3 regions of the Priestia sp. FSL R5-0597 genome follow, and region 1 is predicted to be linked to each of the others. Evidence: a T-box and tRNA genes for the amino acid it is inferred to sense, from the RefSeq annotation. Region 1 holds a T-box; the other regions hold tRNA genes.
The links. The T-box of region 1 lies ahead of tyrS (tyrosine--tRNA ligase). A T-box ahead of a tRNA ligase gene usually reads a tRNA of that ligase, here a tRNA-Tyr.
Positions count from the first base shown of each region.

Region 2: it encodes a tRNA-Tyr, which carries the amino acid that the T-box ahead of tyrS (tyrosine--tRNA ligase) is inferred to sense. The anticodon was not compared.
Region 3: it encodes a tRNA-Tyr, which carries the amino acid that the T-box ahead of tyrS (tyrosine--tRNA ligase) is inferred to sense. The anticodon was not compared.

Region 1 is NZ_JBBOUZ010000001.1:4,605,000-4,607,230, reverse strand. Features, by position in the region: gene acsA (acetate--CoA ligase) at 1-648, shown strand, start outside; T-box leader at 788-998, shown strand; gene tyrS (tyrosine--tRNA ligase) at 1,072-2,231, shown strand, end outside.
Region 2 is NZ_JBBOUZ010000001.1:406,424-408,654, reverse strand. Features, by position in the region: gene MKX72_RS02230 (B3/B4 domain-containing protein) at 1-186, shown strand, start outside; tRNA gene MKX72_RS02225 (tRNA-Gly) at 302-375, opposite strand; tRNA gene MKX72_RS02220 (tRNA-Leu) at 448-529, opposite strand; tRNA gene MKX72_RS02215 (tRNA-Leu) at 560-648, opposite strand; tRNA gene MKX72_RS02210 (tRNA-Cys) at 663-736, opposite strand; tRNA gene MKX72_RS02205 (tRNA-Gly) at 774-848, opposite strand; tRNA gene MKX72_RS02200 (tRNA-Gln) at 854-928, opposite strand; tRNA gene MKX72_RS02195 (tRNA-His) at 957-1,032, opposite strand; tRNA gene MKX72_RS02190 (tRNA-Trp) at 1,063-1,136, opposite strand; tRNA gene MKX72_RS02185 (tRNA-Tyr) at 1,142-1,225, opposite strand; tRNA gene MKX72_RS02180 (tRNA-Thr) at 1,236-1,311, opposite strand; tRNA gene MKX72_RS02175 (tRNA-Phe) at 1,337-1,412, opposite strand; tRNA gene MKX72_RS02170 (tRNA-Asp) at 1,428-1,503, opposite strand; tRNA gene MKX72_RS02165 (tRNA-Met) at 1,507-1,583, opposite strand; tRNA gene MKX72_RS02160 (tRNA-Val) at 1,595-1,670, opposite strand; tRNA gene MKX72_RS02155 (tRNA-Glu) at 1,694-1,768, opposite strand; tRNA gene MKX72_RS02150 (tRNA-Ser) at 1,790-1,881, opposite strand; tRNA gene MKX72_RS02145 (tRNA-Asn) at 1,885-1,959, opposite strand; rRNA gene rrf (5S ribosomal RNA) at 1,969-2,084, opposite strand; rRNA gene MKX72_RS02135 (23S ribosomal RNA) at 2,195-2,231, opposite strand, start outside.
Region 3 is NZ_JBBOUZ010000004.1:76,917-79,147, forward strand. Features, by position in the region: tRNA gene MKX72_RS28160 (tRNA-Gly) at 1-30, opposite strand, end outside; tRNA gene MKX72_RS28165 (tRNA-Asp) at 42-117, opposite strand; tRNA gene MKX72_RS28170 (tRNA-Ser) at 129-221, opposite strand; tRNA gene MKX72_RS28175 (tRNA-Ala) at 232-307, opposite strand; tRNA gene MKX72_RS28180 (tRNA-Pro) at 313-389, opposite strand; tRNA gene MKX72_RS28185 (tRNA-Arg) at 394-470, opposite strand; tRNA gene MKX72_RS28190 (tRNA-Leu) at 480-568, opposite strand; tRNA gene MKX72_RS28195 (tRNA-Cys) at 581-654, opposite strand; tRNA gene MKX72_RS28200 (tRNA-Gly) at 665-739, opposite strand; tRNA gene MKX72_RS28205 (tRNA-Leu) at 759-840, opposite strand; tRNA gene MKX72_RS28210 (tRNA-Lys) at 854-929, opposite strand; tRNA gene MKX72_RS28215 (tRNA-Gln) at 934-1,008, opposite strand; tRNA gene MKX72_RS28220 (tRNA-Tyr) at 1,016-1,099, opposite strand; tRNA gene MKX72_RS28225 (tRNA-Thr) at 1,108-1,183, opposite strand; tRNA gene MKX72_RS28230 (tRNA-Val) at 1,188-1,263, opposite strand; rRNA gene rrf (5S ribosomal RNA) at 1,378-1,493, opposite strand; rRNA gene MKX72_RS28240 (23S ribosomal RNA) at 1,557-2,231, opposite strand, start outside.

The sequences.
Region 1 (2,231 bases):
ATGACTGAAACTGGAGGTCAGACGATTTGTAATTACCCGTCTATGAAAATTAAACCAGGATCTATGGGAAAACCTATTCCGGGTGTACAAGCAGCAATCGTTGACGATCAAGGACAAGAGCTTCCACCTTATCGAATGGGTAACTTAGCAATTAAAAAAGGCTGGCCATCTATGATGCATGCAATTTGGAACAACAAGGAAAAGTATGAGTCATACTTTATGCCAGGCGACTGGTACGTATCAGGTGATTCCGCGTATATGGATGAAGACGGTTATTTTTGGTTCCAAGGCCGAATTGATGACGTTATTATGACCGCAGGAGAACGAGTTGGTCCATTTGAAGTAGAAAGTAAGCTTGTTGAACACCCTGCTGTAGCAGAAGCGGGTGTCATTGGTAAGCCTGATCCTGTGCGTGGGGAAATTATTAAAGCGTTTATCGCACTTAGAGATGGGTATGAATCTTCAGATGAACTGATTGAAGATATTCGTCAATTTGTGAAAAAAGGGTTAGCTGCTCATGCAGCTCCACGTGAAATCGAGTTTAAAGATAAGCTACCTAAAACACGAAGCGGTAAAATTATGCGTCGCGTTTTAAAAGCGTGGGAATTAGATTTGCCAACGGGCGATTTGTCGACGATGGAAGACTAAGGAGTAAACGTTTCAATCTTTGTAGGGAAAATAAGTGATTTTTATAAAGTTCAAACAGCCAGCTGTTTGAACTTTTTTTTGGACTTGAATTTTAAAATGAAATCATTCATAATTGTGGGGTGTAAACTTTTAAATAAAATAAACTGCAGTGATAGGAAGAAGTAATACTTGTCTCCCTGTTTAAGAGAGCTGATGGTTGCTGAAAATCAGTACATAGACAAATATGAAATACGTCCTTGAGCATCTTTTGTGAACTTACAGTAGCAAAAGACGGGTAGACCGTTACATCATTTAAGTGGGAAATAATTTATTTCCAAATAGGGTGGTACCGCGATATTTTCGTCCCTTCTTTTTTAAGAAGGGGCGTTTTTTATGTTGTTCAACAAATTGTAACGAGCAATTAGATAAAGGAGAGAATATAACATGGATATTTTACAAGATCTTGAGTTTCGAGGGCTCATTAATCAACAAACGGATGAAAAAGGTTTAAATGAACTTTTGAGTAAAGAGTCTGTTCGTTTGTACTGTGGATTCGATCCAACAGCCGACAGCCTTCACATCGGCCACATGCTTCCTGTTTTAATTTTGCGTCGCTTTCAACAAGCTGGACACCAACCGATTGCATTAGTTGGTGGAGGTACGGGTCTTATTGGAGATCCAAGCGGTAAAAAAGCAGAGCGTACGTTAAATGAAAAAGAAACGGTTGCTATGTTTAGTGAGCGTATTAAAGGTCAGCTTTCACGCTTCTTAGATTTTGAAGAAGGTGAAAATGCAGCGGTTATTGCGAATAACTATGACTGGATTGGCACGTTAGATGTTATTACATTCCTACGAGATATCGGTAAAAACTTTGGTATTAACTACATGATGGCAAAGGATTCTGTTCAATCTCGTATCGAATCAGGCATCTCATTTACGGAATTCAGCTACATGATTTTACAATCATATGATTTCTTGAACTTATACCAAACGTATAACTGTAAGCTTCAAATTGGCGGCAGCGACCAATGGGGAAATATTACAGCTGGCTTAGAATTAATTCGTAAATCAGAAGAAGATGCAAAAGCATTTGGATTAACAGTTCCGCTTGTAACAAAAGCAGACGGCACGAAGTTCGGTAAAACAGAAGGCGGAGCAATTTGGTTAGACGCTGAAAAAACAAGTCCGTATGAATTCTACCAGTTCTGGATTAATACAGATGATCGTGATGTTATAAAATATTTAAAATACTTTACATTCTTATCACATGAAGAAATTAATGAATTAGCAGCATCTGCAAAAGAAGCGCCTGAAAAACGCGAAGCACAAAAAGCACTAGCAGCGGCGATGACTACGCTTGTACACGGTGAAGAAGCTCTTGAGCAAGCCATTCGTATTTCGCAAGCTTTATTTAACGGAAGTATTTCAGAGTTAACAGCAGAAGAAATTAAGCAAGGATTCAAGGATGTTCCTTCTTACACGCATACAGGTGAAGATATTGGTTTAATCGATTTACTTGTAGAAAGTAAAATCTCTCCTTCTAAACGTCAAGCGCGTGAAGATATTTCAAACGGTGCGATTTACTTAAACGGTGAGCGTGAGCA
Region 2 (2,231 bases), 4.2 Mb from region 1:
GCTTTCGGAAGCCCTTATGTCGATTCTAACCGAGCGTACGTAACTGAAAAGACAACACAAGCTGTACAGTTCATCTATTTAAAGCCTTCACTTTCAGAAGAACAGGCTTATAAACTAACTAAATCCTTAAGTGACATGTTCATTCAAATTCACGGCGGCGAAGCAACCTATCAAGTCATTAACTGATGTACGTAAATATAGCGTCTATCTTTTCAAGATAGACGCTATATTTACGCTAAAAATAAAAAACGCAACATCTCAGCTTTGAAAGCGAGACACTGCGTTGTGATAACAATATGTATGGAGCGGGTGATGAGAATCGAACTCACGACATCAGCTTGGAAGGCTGAGGTTTTACCACTAAACTACACCCGCAAATATTATCAAAATTTGTCGACCAATAAGTAAAAATAAAAACAGGAATCATCCTGTCAAGTAAAGCTAAAGTACCGATGGTCGGGGTCGAACCGACACTCCCGAAGGAACACGATTTTGAGTCGTGCGCGTCTGCCAATTCCGCCACATCGGCAAAATAAAAAAGGCAAGTTAAAATTATAAATGGTGCCGAGGGCCGGACTTGAACCGGCACGGTAGTCACCTACCGCAGGATTTTAAGTCCTGTGTGTCTGCCAATTCCACCACCCCGGCAGCTTGTAAATAAATGGAGGCGGCAACCGGATTTGAACCGGTGATAAAGGTTTTGCAGACCTCTGCCTTACCACTTGGCTATGCCGCCATTTACTCAAGACTAAATAACTTTATTAAAATTAAATTGGAGCGGAAGACGAGGTTCGAACTCGCGACCCCCACCTTGGCAAGGTGGTGTTCTACCACTGAACTACTTCCGCAAATATGGCTGGGCTAGCTGGATTCGAACCAACGCATGACGGAATCAAAATCCGTTGCCTTACCGCTTGGCGATAGCCCAATATTGGAATATGCATATCGTTTATAAATGGGGCGACTGATGGGAATCGAACCCACGAATGCCGGAACCACAATCCGGTGCGTTAACCACTTCGCCACAATCGCCACGTATATATGCAATATTAATTTTATAATTGGCAGGGGCAGTAGGAATCGAACCCACACTGACGGTTTTGGAGACCGTAGTTCTACCTTTAAACTATGCCCCTGTAAATGGTGGAGGGGGGCAGATTCGAACTGCCGAACCCGAAGGAGCGGATTTACAGTCCGCCGCGTTTAGCCACTTCGCTACCCCTCCACAATAACTGTGGTGCCGGCAAGAGGACTTGAACCCCCAACCTACTGATTACAAGTCAGTTGCTCTACCAGTTGAGCTACACCGGCATTTTAAAAACAAATGTTTTTAAAATGGTGGCTCGGGACGGAATCGAACCGCCGACACAAGGATTTTCAGTCCTTTGCTCTACCAACTGAGCTACCGAGCCTTATTAAATTTAAAATGGCGGTCCCGACGGGAATCGAACCCGCGATCTCCTGCGTGACAGGCAGGCATGTTAACCGCTACACCACGGGACCACTTGGTTGCGGGGACAGGATTTGAACCTGCGACCTTCGGGTTATGAGCCCGACGAGCTACCGAACTGCTCCACCCCGCGATGATAATATATGGTGGAGGATGACGGGATCGAACCGCCGACCCCCTGCTTGTAAGGCAGGTGCTCTCCCAGCTGAGCTAATCCTCCACTATTATGTAGATAAAAATAAATGGTGACCCGTACGGGATTCGAACCCGTGTTACCGCCGTGAAAGGGCGGTGTCTTAACCGCTTGACCAACGGGCCACTGTGCTAATTAAATAAAAATGGCGGAGAGCAAGGGATTTGAACCCTTGAGACAGCGTTAACCGCCTACACGATTTCCAATCGTGCTCCTTCGGCCACTCGGACAGCTCTCCAAATGGCTCCACAGGTAGGACTCGAACCTACGACCGATCGGTTAACAGCCGATAGCTCTACCACTGAGCTACTGTGGAATAATAACAGCCTGGCAACGTCCTACTCTCACAGGGACAAAGTCCCAACTACCATTGGCGCTAAAGAGCTTAACTTCCGTGTTCGGTATGGGAACGGGTGTGACCTCTTCGCTATCGCCACCAGACATATTATATTATACATGATTTAAAAAAGAAAGCAAGACTTTTTTGAAAAAGTTTTGTTCTTTCAAAACTAGATAACAGGTTGCTGAGTAAAGCTTACGCTTTTAAAAGTTTGGTTAAGTCCTCGATCGATTAGTATCAGTCAGCTA
Region 3 (2,231 bases), on a different contig from region 1:
GCTGAGGTTTTACCACTAAACTACACCCGCATATTTTAAAGTGGCGGTCCCGACGGGAATCGAACCCGCGATCTCCTGCGTGACAGGCAGGCATGTTAACCGCTACACCACGGGACCAAAATAGAAAATGGCGGAGGAAGAGGGATTCGAACCCCCGCGGGCTTTAACACCCCTGTCGGTTTTCAAGACCGATCCCTTCAGCCGGACTTGGGTATTCCTCCGTGTACTGTATGGTGGAGCCTAGCGGGATCGAACCGCTGACCTCCTGCGTGCAAGGCAGGCGCTCTCCCAGCTGAGCTAAGGCCCCATAAATGGTCGGGAAGACAGGATTCGAACCTGCGACCCCTTGGTCCCAAACCAAGTGCTCTACCAAGCTGAGCTACTTCCCGGTTATGGCGCGCCCGAGAGGATTCGAACCCCTAACCTTTTGATCCGTAGTCAAACGCTCTATCCAATTGAGCTACGGGCGCTTATTAAAATGGTGCCGAGGGCCGGACTTGAACCGGCACGGTAGTCGCCTACCGCAGGATTTTAAGTCCTGTGTGTCTGCCAATCCCACCACCCCGGCAGGACTTATACCTGGAGGCGGCAACCGGATTTGAACCGGTGATAAAGGTTTTGCAGACCTTGGCCTTACCACTTGGCTATGCCGCCAATATATATATGGAGCGGAAGACGAGGTTCGAACTCGCGACCCCCACCTTGGCAAGGTGGTGTTCTACCACTGAACTACTTCCGCGCATTTATCTAAATTAAGATGCGGGTGAAGGGACTTGAACCCCCACGTCATAAGACACTAGATCCTAAGTCTAGCGCGTCTGCCAATTCCGCCACACCCGCGTGTAAATATAACTGGTGAGCCATGAAGGACTCGAACCTTCGACCCTCTGATTAAAAGTCAGATGCTCTACCAACTGAGCTAATGGCTCTCTATGGCTGGGCTAGCTGGATTCGAACCAACGCATGACGGAATCAAAATCCGTTGCCTTACCGCTTGGCGATAGCCCAATAAAGATGGTGGAGGGGGGCAGATTCGAACTGCCGAACCCGAAGGAGCGGATTTACAGTCCGCCGCGTTTAGCCACTTCGCTACCCCTCCGATATAAATGGTGCCGGCAAGAGGACTTGAACCCCCAACCTACTGATTACAAGTCAGTTGCTCTACCAGTTGAGCTACACCGGCACGATGGTGGAGGATGACGGGATCGAACCGCCGACCCCCTGCTTGTAAGGCAGGTGCTCTCCCAGCTGAGCTAATCCTCCAAAGAATCTATATAAGCGCGTTAATAAGCGTTATTTTGAATACTCATAATAAACTATTTCAAATAAAAAACCCCTATGCTCTTTACAAGAGACTCATAAGGGGTTTTATTCATTGCCTGGCAACGTCCTACTCTCACAGGGACAAAGTCCCAACTACCATTGGCGCTAAAGAGCTTAACTTCCGTGTTCGGTATGGGAACGGGTGTGACCTCTTCGCTATCGCCACCAGACAAGAGATTGCTCTCTCAAAACTAGATAACAGTTGGCTGAGTAAAGCTTACGCTTTTAAAAGTTTGGTTAAGTCCTCGATCGATTAGTATCAGTCAGCTACACATGTCGCCACGCTTCCACCTCTGACCTATCAACCTGATCATCTTTCAGGGATCTTACTAGCTTGCGCTATGGGAAATCTCATCTTGAGGGGGGCTTCATGCTTAGATGCTTTCAGCACTTATCCCGTCCACACATAGCTACCCAGCGATGCCTTTGGCAAGACAACTGGTACACCAGCGGTGTGTCCATCCCGGTCCTCTCGTACTAAGGACAGCTCCTCTCAAATTTCCTACGCCCACGACGGATAGGGACCGAACTGTCTCACGACGTTCTGAACCCAGCTCGCGTACCGCTTTAATGGGCGAACAGCCCAACCCTTGGGACCGACTACAGCCCCAGGATGCGATGAGCCGACATCGAGGTGCCAAACCTCCCCGTCGATGTGGACTCTTGGGGGAGATAAGCCTGTTATCCCCGGGGTAGCTTTTATCCGTTGAGCGATGGCCCTTCCATGCGGAACCACCGGATCACTAAGCCCGACTTTCGTCCCTGCTCGACTTGTAGGTCTCGCAGTCAAGCTCCCTTGTGCCTTTACACTCTACGAATGATTTCCAACCATTCTGAGGGAACCTTTGGGCGCCTCCGTTACATTTTAGGAGGCGACCGCCCCAGTCAAACTGCCCACCTGACACTGT